Regions from separate parts of the Micromonospora humida genome, predicted to be linked through region 2. Evidence: riboswitches for the same ligand, from Rfam matches in the RefSeq annotation. Region 2 holds a riboswitch; each other region holds the start of a gene.
What was found. A riboswitch is a leader RNA that binds a small molecule or an ion and turns the genes downstream of it on or off. The one in region 2 is predicted to bind cyclic di-AMP.

Region 1: it holds a riboswitch for cyclic di-AMP, as region 2 does, so the genes downstream of both, JQX11_RS33435 (C40 family peptidase) here and JQX11_RS28315 (C39 family peptidase) in region 2, are expected to answer to the same signal.
Region 3: it holds a riboswitch for cyclic di-AMP, as region 2 does, so the genes downstream of both, JQX11_RS16885 (coiled-coil domain-containing protein) here and JQX11_RS28315 (C39 family peptidase) in region 2, are expected to answer to the same signal.
Region 4: it holds a riboswitch for cyclic di-AMP, as region 2 does, so the genes downstream of both, JQX11_RS19535 (coiled-coil domain-containing protein) here and JQX11_RS28315 (C39 family peptidase) in region 2, are expected to answer to the same signal.

The regions. Positions count from the first base shown of each region.
Region 1 is NZ_JAFEUC010000006.1:373,001-376,201, reverse strand. It holds gene JQX11_RS15140 (pyridoxamine 5'-phosphate oxidase family protein) at 1-132, opposite strand, end outside; gene dcd (dCTP deaminase) at 279-857, shown strand; gene JQX11_RS33435 (C40 family peptidase) at 907-1,947, opposite strand; cyclic di-AMP (ydaO/yuaA leader) riboswitch at 1,960-2,096, opposite strand; gene JQX11_RS15125 (C40 family peptidase) at 2,252-3,201, opposite strand, start outside.
Region 2 is NZ_JAFEUC010000017.1:119,290-122,490, reverse strand. It holds gene JQX11_RS28325 (hypothetical protein) at 1-21, shown strand, start outside; gene JQX11_RS28320 (hypothetical protein) at 153-914, shown strand; cyclic di-AMP (ydaO/yuaA leader) riboswitch at 1,324-1,468, shown strand; gene JQX11_RS28315 (C39 family peptidase) at 1,728-2,579, shown strand; gene JQX11_RS28310 (hypothetical protein) at 2,643-3,201, opposite strand, start outside.
Region 3 is NZ_JAFEUC010000007.1:320,360-323,560, forward strand. It holds gene JQX11_RS16880 (carbonic anhydrase) at 1-189, shown strand, start outside; gene JQX11_RS16885 (coiled-coil domain-containing protein) at 332-1,357, opposite strand; cyclic di-AMP (ydaO/yuaA leader) riboswitch at 1,361-1,492, opposite strand; gene JQX11_RS16890 (YibE/F family protein) at 1,659-3,002, opposite strand.
Region 4 is NZ_JAFEUC010000009.1:194,312-197,512, forward strand. It holds gene JQX11_RS19525 (STAS domain-containing protein) at 50-412, shown strand; gene JQX11_RS19530 (SRPBCC family protein) at 511-978, shown strand; gene JQX11_RS19535 (coiled-coil domain-containing protein) at 1,051-2,109, opposite strand; cyclic di-AMP (ydaO/yuaA leader) riboswitch at 2,114-2,245, opposite strand; gene JQX11_RS19540 (cation diffusion facilitator family transporter) at 2,411-3,201, opposite strand, start outside.

The DNA.
Region 1 (3,201 bases), on a different contig from region 2:
GTGCACCCGGGGACCGCCGTCGGCGCGGACGGTGGCCAGGTAGCCGAAACCCGACCCGTACTGCTGGAGGAGAAGGCGGATCCCGTCGGCGAGGCGGGGCTCGTCGGCGGCGAATGCGGACCAGGATGCCATGCGGTCATCCTATCGAACAGACGTTCTAAAATCAGTCCGACACGCAGGTCGAACGGCCCGACGTACGCCTCGGAGCCAGCGACGACGCCGGCCGGTGGGGCGGCCCGGTGGGCGGGTCCGGCCGGGGCGCTGGATATGGTGTCCCGATGCTGCTCTCCGACCGGGACCTCGTCTCCGAGATCAAGGCGGGCGCGCTGGCGCTGGAGCCGTTCGAACCGAGTCTGGTGCAGCCCTCCAGCATCGACGTGCGCCTCGACAAGCTGTTCCGGGTGTTCAACAACCACCTCTACACCCACATCGACCCGGCGATGCAGCAGGACGACCTGACGTCGATGGTGGAGGTGCCGGCGGGCGAACCGTTCGTGCTGCACCCGGGCGAGTTCGTGCTCGCCTCCACGCTCGAGGTCATCTCGCTCGGCGACCAGCTCGCCGGCCGGCTGGAGGGCAAGTCGAGCCTCGGCCGACTGGGGCTGCTCACCCACTCGACCGCCGGTTTCATCGACCCGGGTTTCTCCGGCCACGTCACGCTGGAGCTGTCGAACGTGGCCAACCTGCCGATCACCCTCTGGCCGGGCATGAAGATCGGCCAGCTCTGCATCTTCCGGCTCTCCTCGCCGGCCGAGCACCCGTACGGCTCCGCGGTGTACGGATCGCGCTACCAGGGCCAGCGTGGGCCGACGCCCAGCCGCTCCTGGCAGAACTGGCGCACCTGGCCCATCGGCTGACGCGGCGTGCCGTGTCCGGGCCCCGGGTCCGGGGCCCGGACACGGTGGCTCAGCCGGGTCGGCCGTAGCTGTTGACCGGCCCGTCGTCGACCCGCTTCATCGTGATCGGTTTGCCCGCCTGGGAGGCGTGCACGACCCAGCCGTCCCCGACGTACATCCCGACGTGGTGCAGGTCGGAGTAGTAGAAGACCAGGTCGCCGGGGCGCAGGTCGGCCCGGCTCACCCGGTCGGTGACCTGGCGCTGCTGCCGGGCGTTGTGCGGCAACGACACCCCGGCCTTCGCCCAGGCGGCCATGGTCAGCCCGGAACAGTCGTAGTTGTTCGGGCCGGCCGCGCCCCACACGTACAGCTTGCCGATCTGGGCGCAGGCGAACTTGACCGCCGTACCGGCCGGGCCACCGGGGTAGCCGGCGGGGCAGGGGGCCGGGCGCAGCTTGCCGCCGCCGCCGTTGCCGTAGACCGTCAGCCGCAGCTTCTGCAACCGGTCGATCTCGGTGTTGATCTGCTTCTTGCGGGCCGCGAGCTGTGCTTCGGTACGGGTGAGCTGGGCGACCATCTCGTCCAGCGGTGCCTTGGTCGCGGCGAGTTCGTCGCGGAGCTGGGCGACCTCCCGCACCTCGCGCTGCTGGCGGCTGGCGAACCGGTCCAGCAGCCCCAACTGTTCGACCACCTGGCTCGGGCTGCGGCTGCCCAGCAGGGCGTTGACGGTGGACACGTTCTCGCCCTTGTACGCCTGCACGGCGAGGCCGCTGACCTGGTTCATCGCCTGGTCGACGCGGCGTTGCAGGGGGGCGATCCGCTTGCCGAGCGCGTCGGCCTGCCGGCGCTTGGCGGCGAGGTCGATGCGGGTGGCGTTGTGCTGTTCGATGAGCGGTTCGAGCTTGTTCCAGTCCTGGTCGATCTGTCGCTCGATCTCGGCGACCGAGGGGTCGGCGTGCGCTGCCGTGGGGCCACCTGTCAGTACGACCGCGGCGGCGGCCAGGGTGGCGAGGGTGGTGGTGAAGCGGGACCAGCGTGGGCGCGGCACCGTCGTGTTCCGGGCGACCTGGGTCGTCCGGTGCGACGGTGGCCGCGGGGCATGGTGTGCCACCGGGCTCCGGGCTCCTTCTTCCTCGACCGCCTACCGGGTTAGCTGACGGGTTCGGGCGGGAAGGGAGCGCCCTACCGCGGTGGTCGCGGATTCACCCCGGCGTACCTGGGTCCCCGGCTCGCCCGGAGGCGACTCGGCGGTGCCGGTCGACGCCACCCCGGGCGGGGCGGACCTGGTGCCGACCGACGATTGACCAGAGTAGAGACGCTCGTTATCGATCCGCAACCCGCCGGGCCGGCACACTCCGTGACCGGAAAACACGCAACCCCCGGCCCATCGGGCCGGGGGTTGACGTATGTGCTGGTCAGGGGCGGCGGAAGCCGGCCACCGGCATGTAGTTGATGCTGGTCACCTGGACCGGCTTACCGGTCCGGGGCGCGTGCACCATCATGTCGTTGCCCAGGTAGAGCCCGACGTGGTGCAGGTCGCTGAAGAAGAACACCAGGTCTCCGGGGCGGGCCTCGGAGCGCGGGATGGCCTTGCCCTCGTTCCACTGCGCACCGGTGAAGTGGGTCAGCGAGATGCCTGCCGCCTTGTACGCGAACTGGGTGAGCCCGGAGCAGTCGAACGAGTTCGGCCCGGTGGCGCCCCAGACGTACGGGTCACCGACCTGCGCGCAGGCGGTCGCGATCGCGGTCCGGGCGGCGGAGCTGACCACGCCGTTGATCGTGGGGCAGCCGTTCACCTTCACCGTGGTCTTCGGCATCGCCGCCTGCAACCGCTTGATCTCGGTGTTGATCTGGGTCTTCTTGGCCGCGAGCTCCTTCTCCTGCTTCACCTCGGCGGCGATCAGGGTGTCGAGCTTCTGCTTCTCGGCGTCGTACTTGCGGCGGACCACGAGCACGGCCTCGACCTCCCGGCGCTGCTCGGCGGCGAGCCGGTCCAGGATGGTCAGCTGCGTGGCGAGGGTGCCCGGCTTGGTGGTGGTGAGCAGCGCGCTCAGCTCCTGCGAGGGGCCGGACTTGTAGTAGCGGGAGGCGAGGTCACCGACCCGGCCCAGGGCGAGTTCGCTCTGCAGGGCCAGCGGCTCGATCTTCTTCTGGAGGTCGGCCGACTTCTTGCGGTTGACCTTGAGCTGGGCCCGGACCTTGTTGTAGTCCTCGATGGTGGGTTCGAGCTGCTCCCACTGCTTGTCGAGAGCCGCCTCGATCTCCTCGGGCGACGGCGCGGCGTGGGCCGGCACCGCGAGCATCCCGGCACCGACGGCGACCGCCGCGACCAGGGTGAGCAGGCGGCGGGCGACCCGCCGGAGGG
Region 2 (3,201 bases):
CGGGCACCCCCGGCGGGCTGACCCCGCCCCACCGGGCCCGCCCGCCGCCACCACAGCCACGATCTCGTCCCCGTACCGGCCGGACGTTGCCCGCAACGGTCCCGCCCCGGTACGGCCCCGATCCGCCACATCCGCCCGCGAGGTGTCGACCCGTGAACACCGTGCTCTCCCAGTTCCTGATCGGGGTGCCGACCGCCACCGCGATCTGGTCCCTGCTGCTCGTCCTCGCGCTGACCGGCCTCGCGGTCCTGGTCGCCCGCCCCGAGCGGGACCAGGCGACCGAGCTGACCCCCGTCGTGCCGCCGCCGGACGACCCGCCCCCGGTCGCCGACCTGCGCCGCTACGCCGAGGAGGTGGCCGTCGCCGCCGCCGGGGCCGCGCAGACCGCCCGCCGGCACCGGGCCGCCTGGCTGGCCGCCCAGGACACCCTGGACCGGGCGTGGCAGGCGTACGACGAGGCCGAGACGACCGCCCGCCGGTTCGTCGGCGCGGGGGCGCTGCCCAGCCCGCGTACCCCCCGGACACCTGCCGAGTACGCGGGTCGGGAGCGGTGGCTGCACCAGGAGGCGGTGGCGGCGCACTGGCGGGGCGAGTTGTCGGTGGAGCGGCTGCGGGACGTCTTCGCGCACCGCGACGGCTGGGACCCGCGCCGGCACCCCGTCGAGCACGAGGTGATGCTCGCCCGGGCGGTCCGGGAGGACCGGCGTGCGGCGTACCGGGCGGCGGCCTGGCGGGAACGCGTCGCGTGGCGGGACGCCGAGTTGGCCGCCGAGGCCGCCCGTTCCCTGGCCGTCGAGGCGTACGCGGCGACGCAGCGGGTGCGGCCGGGCCGGGTCCCGCTGCCCCGCACCGCGACGTCGGCGGCGACCCGCCCGACGCGTGCCACCCGCTGGCACCCGGCCCGGGTCGGCTGACCACCCCGGGACCGCCGCCTCGGACGAGACTCGGATCGCCCTGCCCCGGCCCGGCCCGGCCCGGCCCGCCCTGCCCAGGGACGCCGCTGGCCGGGAGGCCGGAGCTCGGGGGCCGAATTGTTATTTTGGGCCGGTGTGGGGGGCGTCACGGCACGGGGGAACCGGACAGGCGGTCACAGGCGGTCACATCGACTCTGATGATCACCGGAGGTTGCGGACGGGTCGTCCGGTTGTCGCCCGGCCGGGCTCCGACGAGGCTTCGTCCCCGGGGCTGGCCTTTGCTGCCCGGCTGCCCCGGAAAATCGTCGACTCGACGATGTTTACGCAGCTCACGGGGCTTGGCGGGAGGGAAGGGCGGCCAGTAGTGTCGCTGCGGTCCGGTGCGGTTTCCGATCGCAGGAGGCGACGCCGCACCGACCCGCTCAATCGTGCGAGTCACGAACCGGGGACCCACATGCACCACCTGGGGTGAATCTCCGGGCCACGGCCCGGGGTAGGGCGATCTTCCCGCCCGAATCCGTCAGCTAACCCGGTCGGCGGCAGCGGAAGGAGTTCCATCCTCGTGCAGCATGACCCCACCCCCTCGGTTGTCCCTCCACCTCGGTGCCGGGGTACCGCCGGACCGTCGCGCCTGAGGCGCTGACCCGGCCGTCCACCCCGCCGCCCGACCCCGTCGGGCGACCCGCCGATCCGTCCGGCTCCCGTCGGGCGGTCCCTGCCGAACGAGCGGCTGAACACCCGATCCGCGCGTGGCGTACCCGCCACGTGCCGGTCCGGCGTGCCTGGCCGCCTCGCCCCGTGGAGGAACACCCCGTGAAGCACCACATGAAGCGTCAGCTCCGCCGACTGGGCGCCCAGCGCCCGTACCGGATGGTCGTCGGCTCGGCGGCGGTCCTCGTCCTGGCCGCCGGTGGCACCGCCCTGGCCGCCGGGATCGACGACGCCCCGACCGACCAGCAGCGCGCCACCGCCGTGGCCGAGACCGCCCCCCGCCTCGACGACGTCGCCAGCCGCGCCCAGGCCCGGGTGGCCACCCCCGCCCCGACCAGCCCGTCGGCCACCCCCTCGGCGAGCCCCACCCCGTCGCCGCGCGTCACCCGGGCCAAGGTCCGCGCCACCGCCGACCCGGACCTGACCCGCAAGGCGGCCCCGAAGCCCCCGTCGTCGAAGGTCCTGCGCTACGACTACCAGGCCCAGACCACCTACTACTACTGCGGCCCGGCGGCGGTGCGCAACGCGCTCAGCGCGGCCGGCATCGAGCGTGGCCAGGACGACCTCGCCGCCCAGCTGGGCACCACCGAGATGGGCACCAACTCGGCCGAGGACACCACCCGGGTGCTCAACGCCGTGGTCAAGGGCGACCCGTACCGGACCCGGATGTTCGCCGGCACCCCGAGCGACGCGCAGGTCGAGCGGCTCCGGGCCGACGTGGTCGCGGCGGTCACCGACCAGCGGGCCGTGGTCGCGAACGTGGCCGGGGACGCCACCGACCTCGACGGCGGCTGGCACTCCTTCCCCGGGGGCCACTACGTCGCCGCTGTGGGCTACCGGGACGACGGCCGTACCGTACGGATTGCCGACTCGGCCGACCCGTCCCTGCCGGCCTACTGGGTCAGCGTGACCACCCTGGCGAACTGGATCGCCACCCGGGGCTACTCGGCCTGATCCGTAACCCGCACGGGACGGGCGTCGATCCATGTGGGTCGACGCCCGTCGCGTGTCACGGGATCAGTAGTCGATGAAGCCGTACAGGGCCAGGTGGTTGGACTTCGTGCCGGTCACGGTGTGGCCGATCGGGGAGGACCGCACGGCACCCTTGACGAAGAGATAGTCGATCTTGCTGGAACCGCTGGTGGCGGCCGAACCGTAGCCGGTCATGCCGAAACCGTTCAGCGTGCTCGCCGCGATGCCGGTCCGGTTGGCGTCGATGCCGACGATCCGGATCGTCGAGGCGTTCAGCAGACTGGTGGCGTCCGCCCCGATGTTGATGCCGCTGCCGGCGATGCCGGTGATCCCGTCCCCGGCGCAGGCATTCTGCCGGTTCTCCTGCGGTAGGTGCATGGTTGCGGCGAACACGCTGGTGCCGGTTGCCTTGATGGTGAAGCGGGCCGCGATGGCGCTGGTCCGCTTCCACTTGTAGTAGTCGGTGGTGTCCGGGTCGCTGTTCGGCGGTTTGTAGAGCGTGCACCCGGCGCCGCCGCCGTAGGCGGTGCCCGGCTTCAACCAGCCGGCGCTCCAGTACTTGGAGACGTCGCCGCTGGCGAGGCTCAGCGTCCTGGTGTTCCAG
Region 3 (3,201 bases), on a different contig from region 2:
ATGTCCTACCGACTCGCCGCCGGCGAGGTCCACCAGGTCGCCCCCGCCCCCGAGCTGTCGGAGCCCACCGCCGCGGCGTCCGAGCCCGCAGCTGTGCCCCCCGGGCCCGCCCCGGCCCCCGAGCCCGCCGCCGCGGTGCCCGCACCGGCCGTGTCGGCCGGTGCCGCGCCGGCACCCGTCGCCTCCTGACCCGCACCCGGTCATGACGAAGGCCGCCCGGCTCAGCCGGGCGGCCTTCGTCATGCACCTCGATCAACCCTTCGGGGCCGATGGTGCGGTATCCGGGAGCCCGGACACCGCACCATCGCCGCCACGGTGTCGATCACGGTCGCTACAGCAGTGACACGTGGACGTGGTCGGTGTGGTTGGACGGCCCCGAGTACGAACTCCAGCCGTTGGCCGGGAACCAGATCTGCCGGTTCCAGATCACGTAGTAGATGCCCAGACGGTCCGAGTTGCGGATCAGGAACGCGGCGAGGTTGTTGCCGTACATCCGGGTGTCGTTGTTGTGCCACGGGCTGAACCCGCTGTTCTGCAACGACCAGTCGCACGCCCTGCCCTTGGGGTGCTCCCACGGCCCGCCGGGGCGGTAGCAGCCGACGAACCGGTTGAACCCGGCCCGCTTGACCTCCTTGTACATGTGCAGCGTGCGCGGGGTGATACAGCCGGACGTGGTCGGGTCGTTCTCGCTGCACGACTCCCCGCGCCAGTCGCCGTTGGCGGTCTGGCCGGGGGCGACGCGGGCCACCGGGGACGTCGCGTCGACCAGGCCGCCGGTGAAGCCCCGGCCGCCGACCAGGGCCAGTGCCTTGTCGGCCTCGGTCTTCTTCTTGGCCATCAGGTTGGCCTGCTTCTGCTGCTCCCGGACCTCGGCGTCGACGGCGAGCTTGGCCTGCTCGGCCCGGGTCTTGACCTTGTTGACCTCGGCCAGCTTGCCGGCGTTGACCATGTTCAGCTCGTCCAGGGCGGCGGCCCGGCGGACGAAGGCGTCCGGCGCGTCGCTCTCCAGCAGCGCGGCGACCGCGCCGACCCGACCCGTCCGGTACGACTGGGCGGCGATCTCGGTGACCTGCGGGGCCAGCGCCGCCAGCTCCTGCTCCGCCTTCTCCACCTCGATGGCGTATTCGAGCTGGCGCTTCTTGGACTTCTCCAGCCGGGTCTTCGCCGCCGAGTACTCCCGGTTGGTGGCCTCGATGACGTCGGTGAGCAGCTTCGGCTCGTCGTCCTCCTCGTGCCCCGAGGGGGTGGGCGCGTTGGGCGCGGCCGTCGCGGGGGCGGCGGCCGGTCCGGCGACGATCGCCAGGGCGGCGAGTACGGCCACTGCCGGCGTCAACCAGCGGCGTAGGGGTGCCGTCACAGTTTTCCCTTCCGTCGACCGCCGACCGGGTTAGCTGACGGGTTCGGGACGGAAGTGGCCCCTACCGCTGGCGCGGATTCACCCCAGGTGCTCGGTTCCCCGGCTCGCCGTACGGCGATTGGGCGGTGGCACCGCTGGCGCCGGTGGGCGCCTTCGGCGGTGACCGGCAGCGAGGTTACCCGAGAGTCGTACCGGGGATCTACGCCCGCAACCCGACCAAATGAGTATTTTCCCGATAGCGAGGGGTAATCAGTGACGCGACCGACAGGCGCGACCTCGCCTCCGGTCACGCAGCGCAGTGTCACCATGCGGTGTCCGTGCTCCCTTCCGGGTCTGGCCACCGTGCGGGGGCCGGGGTGGACGGTTCGCCGTGCCGGGGCGCGCTCAACGCCTCCAGCGCCTCGGCACGGTCGGGGGCGGGACGTGGGGTGGGCGGCGGCCCGGCCGTACCGGTGTCGGCCGGTCCCCGCCCGGCGGTCACGACCAGCGCGGCCAACCCGGTGGTCAGCGGCACCGCCGCCACCAGGCCGAGGGTCGCCACCGCGCTGCGGACGATCTCCTGGGCCAGGAACTCGCTGGTGAGGATCTGGCTCACCGGGCGGCTGTCGGCGGTGAGCAGGAGCAGCAACGGCAGTGACGCGCCCGCGTACGCCAGCACGATCGTGTTGACCGTGGACGCGATGTGCGCCCGGCCGACCCGGGTCGCCGCCCGGTAGAGCTGCAACCGGGACAGCCCCGGGTTGGCGTGCGCCAGCTCGGTGACGGTGGCCGCCTGGGTGACCGTGACGTCGTCGAGCACGCCGAGCGACCCGATGATGATCCCGGCCAGCAGCAGGCCGTGCAGGTCCACGTCACGCTGGTACATCGACAGCGTGGTGGCCTCCTCGCTGCCGTACCCGGTCAGGTGGGTGGCGGCGGTGGCCAGCGTGCCCAGCACGCCGGTCAGCACCAGGCTGCCCAACGTGCCCAGCACCGCCACCGAGGTCTGCGCGGTGATCCCGTGGGTCAGGTACAGCACCACGAACATGATCAACGCGGCGCCGGTGACCGCGATCGGCAGCGGCGCGCCCCCGGCGGAGATGCCCGGCACCACGAAGGTCAACAGGATGGCGAAGCTGGCCCCGAGGCCGGCCAGGGCGGCCAGTCCGCGCAGCCGGCCGAACGCCACGATCGCCGCCGCGAACAGGGCGACCAGCCAGAGCAGCGGCATGCCCCGCTGGTGCTCGGCGATGTGGTAGCTGCTCGCCGACGGATCGCTCGGGTCGGCCAACGCGACGAGCACCACCTCGTCGCCGACCGCCACCGTCGGCGCTCCCGGCCCGGACGGCACCGGCGTCTGCACCTCACGGCCCGCGTCCGGCCCCTGCTCGACGGCGACCGTCACCGTCCCGCACGGCCCGTCGGCCACCCCGGGGGGGCCGTCGGGGGTCTGCGGCGCGGGCGGGCACGGTTCGGTCACCACCCGGGTCACCGTGCCGTGGTGGCGGGGCACCTGCTCACCCTGGTCGATCTTCGGGGTCGCACCGGGCCAGAGCACCAGCGTGGCGATCACCGTGACCACGATGAGCGGCACCACCGTCATGACGAGGAGCCGTCGCACCCGCGGCGGGGTGGACGGAGCGGGACGGGTGTGGTCGGCGCCCATATGTGCGAGTTCTCCCAACGATCCGGGACGGGATACGTGTCAGCCGGCCAGCCGGTTCACCACGGACGGCGGGTCATCGTCGGACGATGGTAGCCACCACCCCGGCCCGCCCGGTTCGCCCTGCCCACGGTAGGTCGAGGCGGCGGGCCGGCACCGGCCGGTCCCGGCAGCCACCCCGTGCCGGGCCTCGACGGGCCGG
Region 4 (3,201 bases), on a different contig from region 2:
GCCCGCGTACTGATGAGGCGCCCGGGGACGGGCGAGTGGAGGTGCTCGCGTGAGCCTGTCGATCGTGAAGTCGGTCCTGCCGGCCGGTGTCATCGAGATCGCCCCCCGTGGTGAGATCGACGTCGACACCGCCTACGAGGTACGTGAGGCGATCGCCGAGGTGCTGGCCAAGGGTCGGCCCGCGCGGATCGAGCTGAACATGCGACTCGTCACCTTCATCGACTCCGTCGGGATCAGCGCCATGGTCGCCGGCTTCCAGACCGCCGAGGTCAGCGGCGTCAAACTGATCGTCACCGAGCCGAGCCGGTTCGTGCACCGACAGCTCTGGGTCACCGGCCTGCTCGGGCTCTTCGGTGCCCCGGAGCCGTACTTCGCCGGTGCCGCCACCCCGGAGGTCCTGCCCGGCGCCTGACCGGGCCACCGGTCGGCGTCGACGCCACTGACCAGGGACGTTGCCAGTCCGTCTCCGGTACGGCACGATCGTGCGACCGACGACGGTCAGGAGGCCCGGTGGTCCGGCGGGAGAGCTTCAGCTACACGGTGCAGGCGCGCTGCTCACCGGCGGACGCGATGGCGCTGCTGAGCGACCTGTCCCGGCAGGAGGAGCTGCATCCCCTGATCGTCCGGGTGCGCCGGCTGCCCGCCCGGCCGGGTGCCCTGGCCAGCTACGCGATCACCGACCGGCTGGAGCTGGGGCCGCTGCGGTTCCCCGTCACCTACCAGGCCGACGTGCTGCTGGCCGGCGACGACGAGATCGTGACAGTGGCCCGCCAGCAGCCCGGCACCACCGTACGCAACCACACCCGGCTGCGGATGGAGGGTGACCTGCTGCGGATCGACGTGGAGATCACCCTCGCCGCGCCGGCCCCGCTGTTCGGCTACGCCTTCCGGCAGGCCCGCGCCGCCCACCTGGGGTTGGCCAGCCGCCTCGGCGCGGTCCTGGACAGCCGGGCCGGCGACCCACCCCCCGCCGGCTGACGACCGCCGACACCCGCCCGGACGGTCGCGCCGCGGTGGCCCGCCCTGAGCGGACGGGCCACCGCGCCGGGATCAGATCATCGACAGGTGCACGTGGTTGGTGTGGTCGCTGGACGGGTCCCCGTTGCCCCCGCTGTACGCCTTCCACCCGCTGCTCGGCAGCCAGATCCGCTTGAACCAGATCACGTAGAGCACACCGAGCCGGTCGGCGTTGCGGATGAAGTACGCGGCGAGGTTGTTGCCGTACGTCCGGTCGCCGCCACTGGCCACCCCGCCGAAGCCGCCCTTCTGGGCGGCGAAGTCGCACGCCCGGCCCTTGGGGTGCTCGCCGGAGCCGCTGGGCCGGTAGCAGGAGACGTACCTGGTGAAACCGGCCGCCTTGGCCTGGTTCAGGGCGTTGAGCGTACGCGGGGTGATACAGCCGTTGGCCGGCGTCGGGTCGTTGACGCTGCACGACTCGGACGGCCAGGAGCCGTCGGAGTTGCGGGGTGCGCCCTTGGCGTTGCTGGTGGACGTGCCGTCCGAGCTGCCGGAGTCGCGGGAGGTGGGGGCCGGCTTGTCGGCGGCGGCCACCGCCAGCGCCCGCTCGGCCTGCTCCTTGCGCTTGCCCATGGTGGCGACCTGCTTGCGCTGTTCGGTGATCTCCCGGGTGACCGCCGCCCGGGTCCGGGTGGCCTGGTCCCGGGTCTCGATCATCGTGCGCAGTTCCTGGTCCTCCCGGGTGGCGACCGTCTCCAGCGCCGCCGCGCGGTCCAGGAAACCGCTCGGGGTGTTGCTGTTGAGCAGGGCGGACATCGGCCCGAGCCGGCCGGTGCGGTAGGCCGCGCCGGCGATCTCGCCGACCTTGGCGGTCTGCGTGACCAGCTGCCCCTCGATGGTCTTGAGCTGTCCGTCGAGTTCCTGCTGGCGCTTGGTGGAGCGCTCCAGGGCGGCCTTGGCCTCCAGCCAGCCCTTGCTGGCGGCGTCGAGCTGGTCGCGCAGCGCCGGGGTGCCGCCCTCGTCGTCGTCGCCGGGGGCGGCGAGCCGGGTGGCAGGCGCGGCGGCGGCCGGGGTGAACGGTGCGGCCGACACGCCCAGGGCCAACGCCGTGACGACTGCGGCCAGCAGCCGCGTGGTGGTGCGTACGTGCATGCGGATGTCCTTCCGTCAGCCGCCGACCGGGTTAGCTGACGGGTTCGGGACGGAAGATCCCTACCGCTGACGCGGATGCACCCCAGGAACGTGGTTCCCCGGTTCGCCCGGGCGGGCGATTAGGCGGCGGCCTCTGCCTGGCGGAGACCGGGGCCGAGCCTACCGGTACGCGAGTGACGCCTGCCTACCTCGTGACTGAGGGTACGAGAGTGAATACCCTCAAAAGGTTCAAACGACGCAAATTTCCGCGATCTCTGTGCGGGAGTACCCGGCGGGGCTGACCGTCCGGCCCGGGGCGGGGTCACCAGTGGGCGGGGCCGCATGCGCCGGGGCTCGCCCCGGGCTCGACCTGGAGGGTGGCGTGCTCGATGTGGAAGTCCTCCCGCAGGGCGCCCCGGGCGGCCGCCAGCACCGCGCCGACCTCGGCGTCACCGGCCAGGGTGAGGTGGGCCGAGGCGACGTCCATGCCGGAGGTGAGCGTCCAGACGTGCAGGTCGTGCACCTCGGCGACACCGGGCACGGCGGTCAGCCGGTCGTGCACGGCGGTCACCGGCAGGTGCTCCGGGGCGGCCTGGACCAGGATGCGCACCGCCGCCCGGCCGAGCCGCCAGGTGCGGGGCAGGATGAACACGCCGATCGCCACGGCGACCAGTGGGTCGGCCCACCACCAGCCGGTGCCGGCGATCAGCAGCGCCGCCACGATCACCCCGACCGAACCGAGCAGGTCGCCGAGCACCTCCAGGTACGCCCCGCGCAGGTTGATGCTCTCCTTGGCGCCCTCCCGCAGCAGGCCGAACGCGACGATGTTGGCGAGCAGGCCGAGCACCGCCACCACCAGCATCGGGCCGGCCAGCACCTCGGGTGGCTCGCCGAACCGGCGGACCGCCTCGATCAGCACGTAGACCGCGACCCCGCTGAGCAGGACGGCGTTGGCCAGGGCGGCGAGCACCTCCAGCCGGTAGAGGCCGAAGGTGCGCTGCGGGTCCCGGGCGGCCCGCCGGGTGGCGGTGATCGCGGCCAGCGCCATCCCGATGCCGAGCACGTCGGTGAACATGTGCCCCGCGTCGGAGAGCAGGGCCAGCGAGCCGGTGC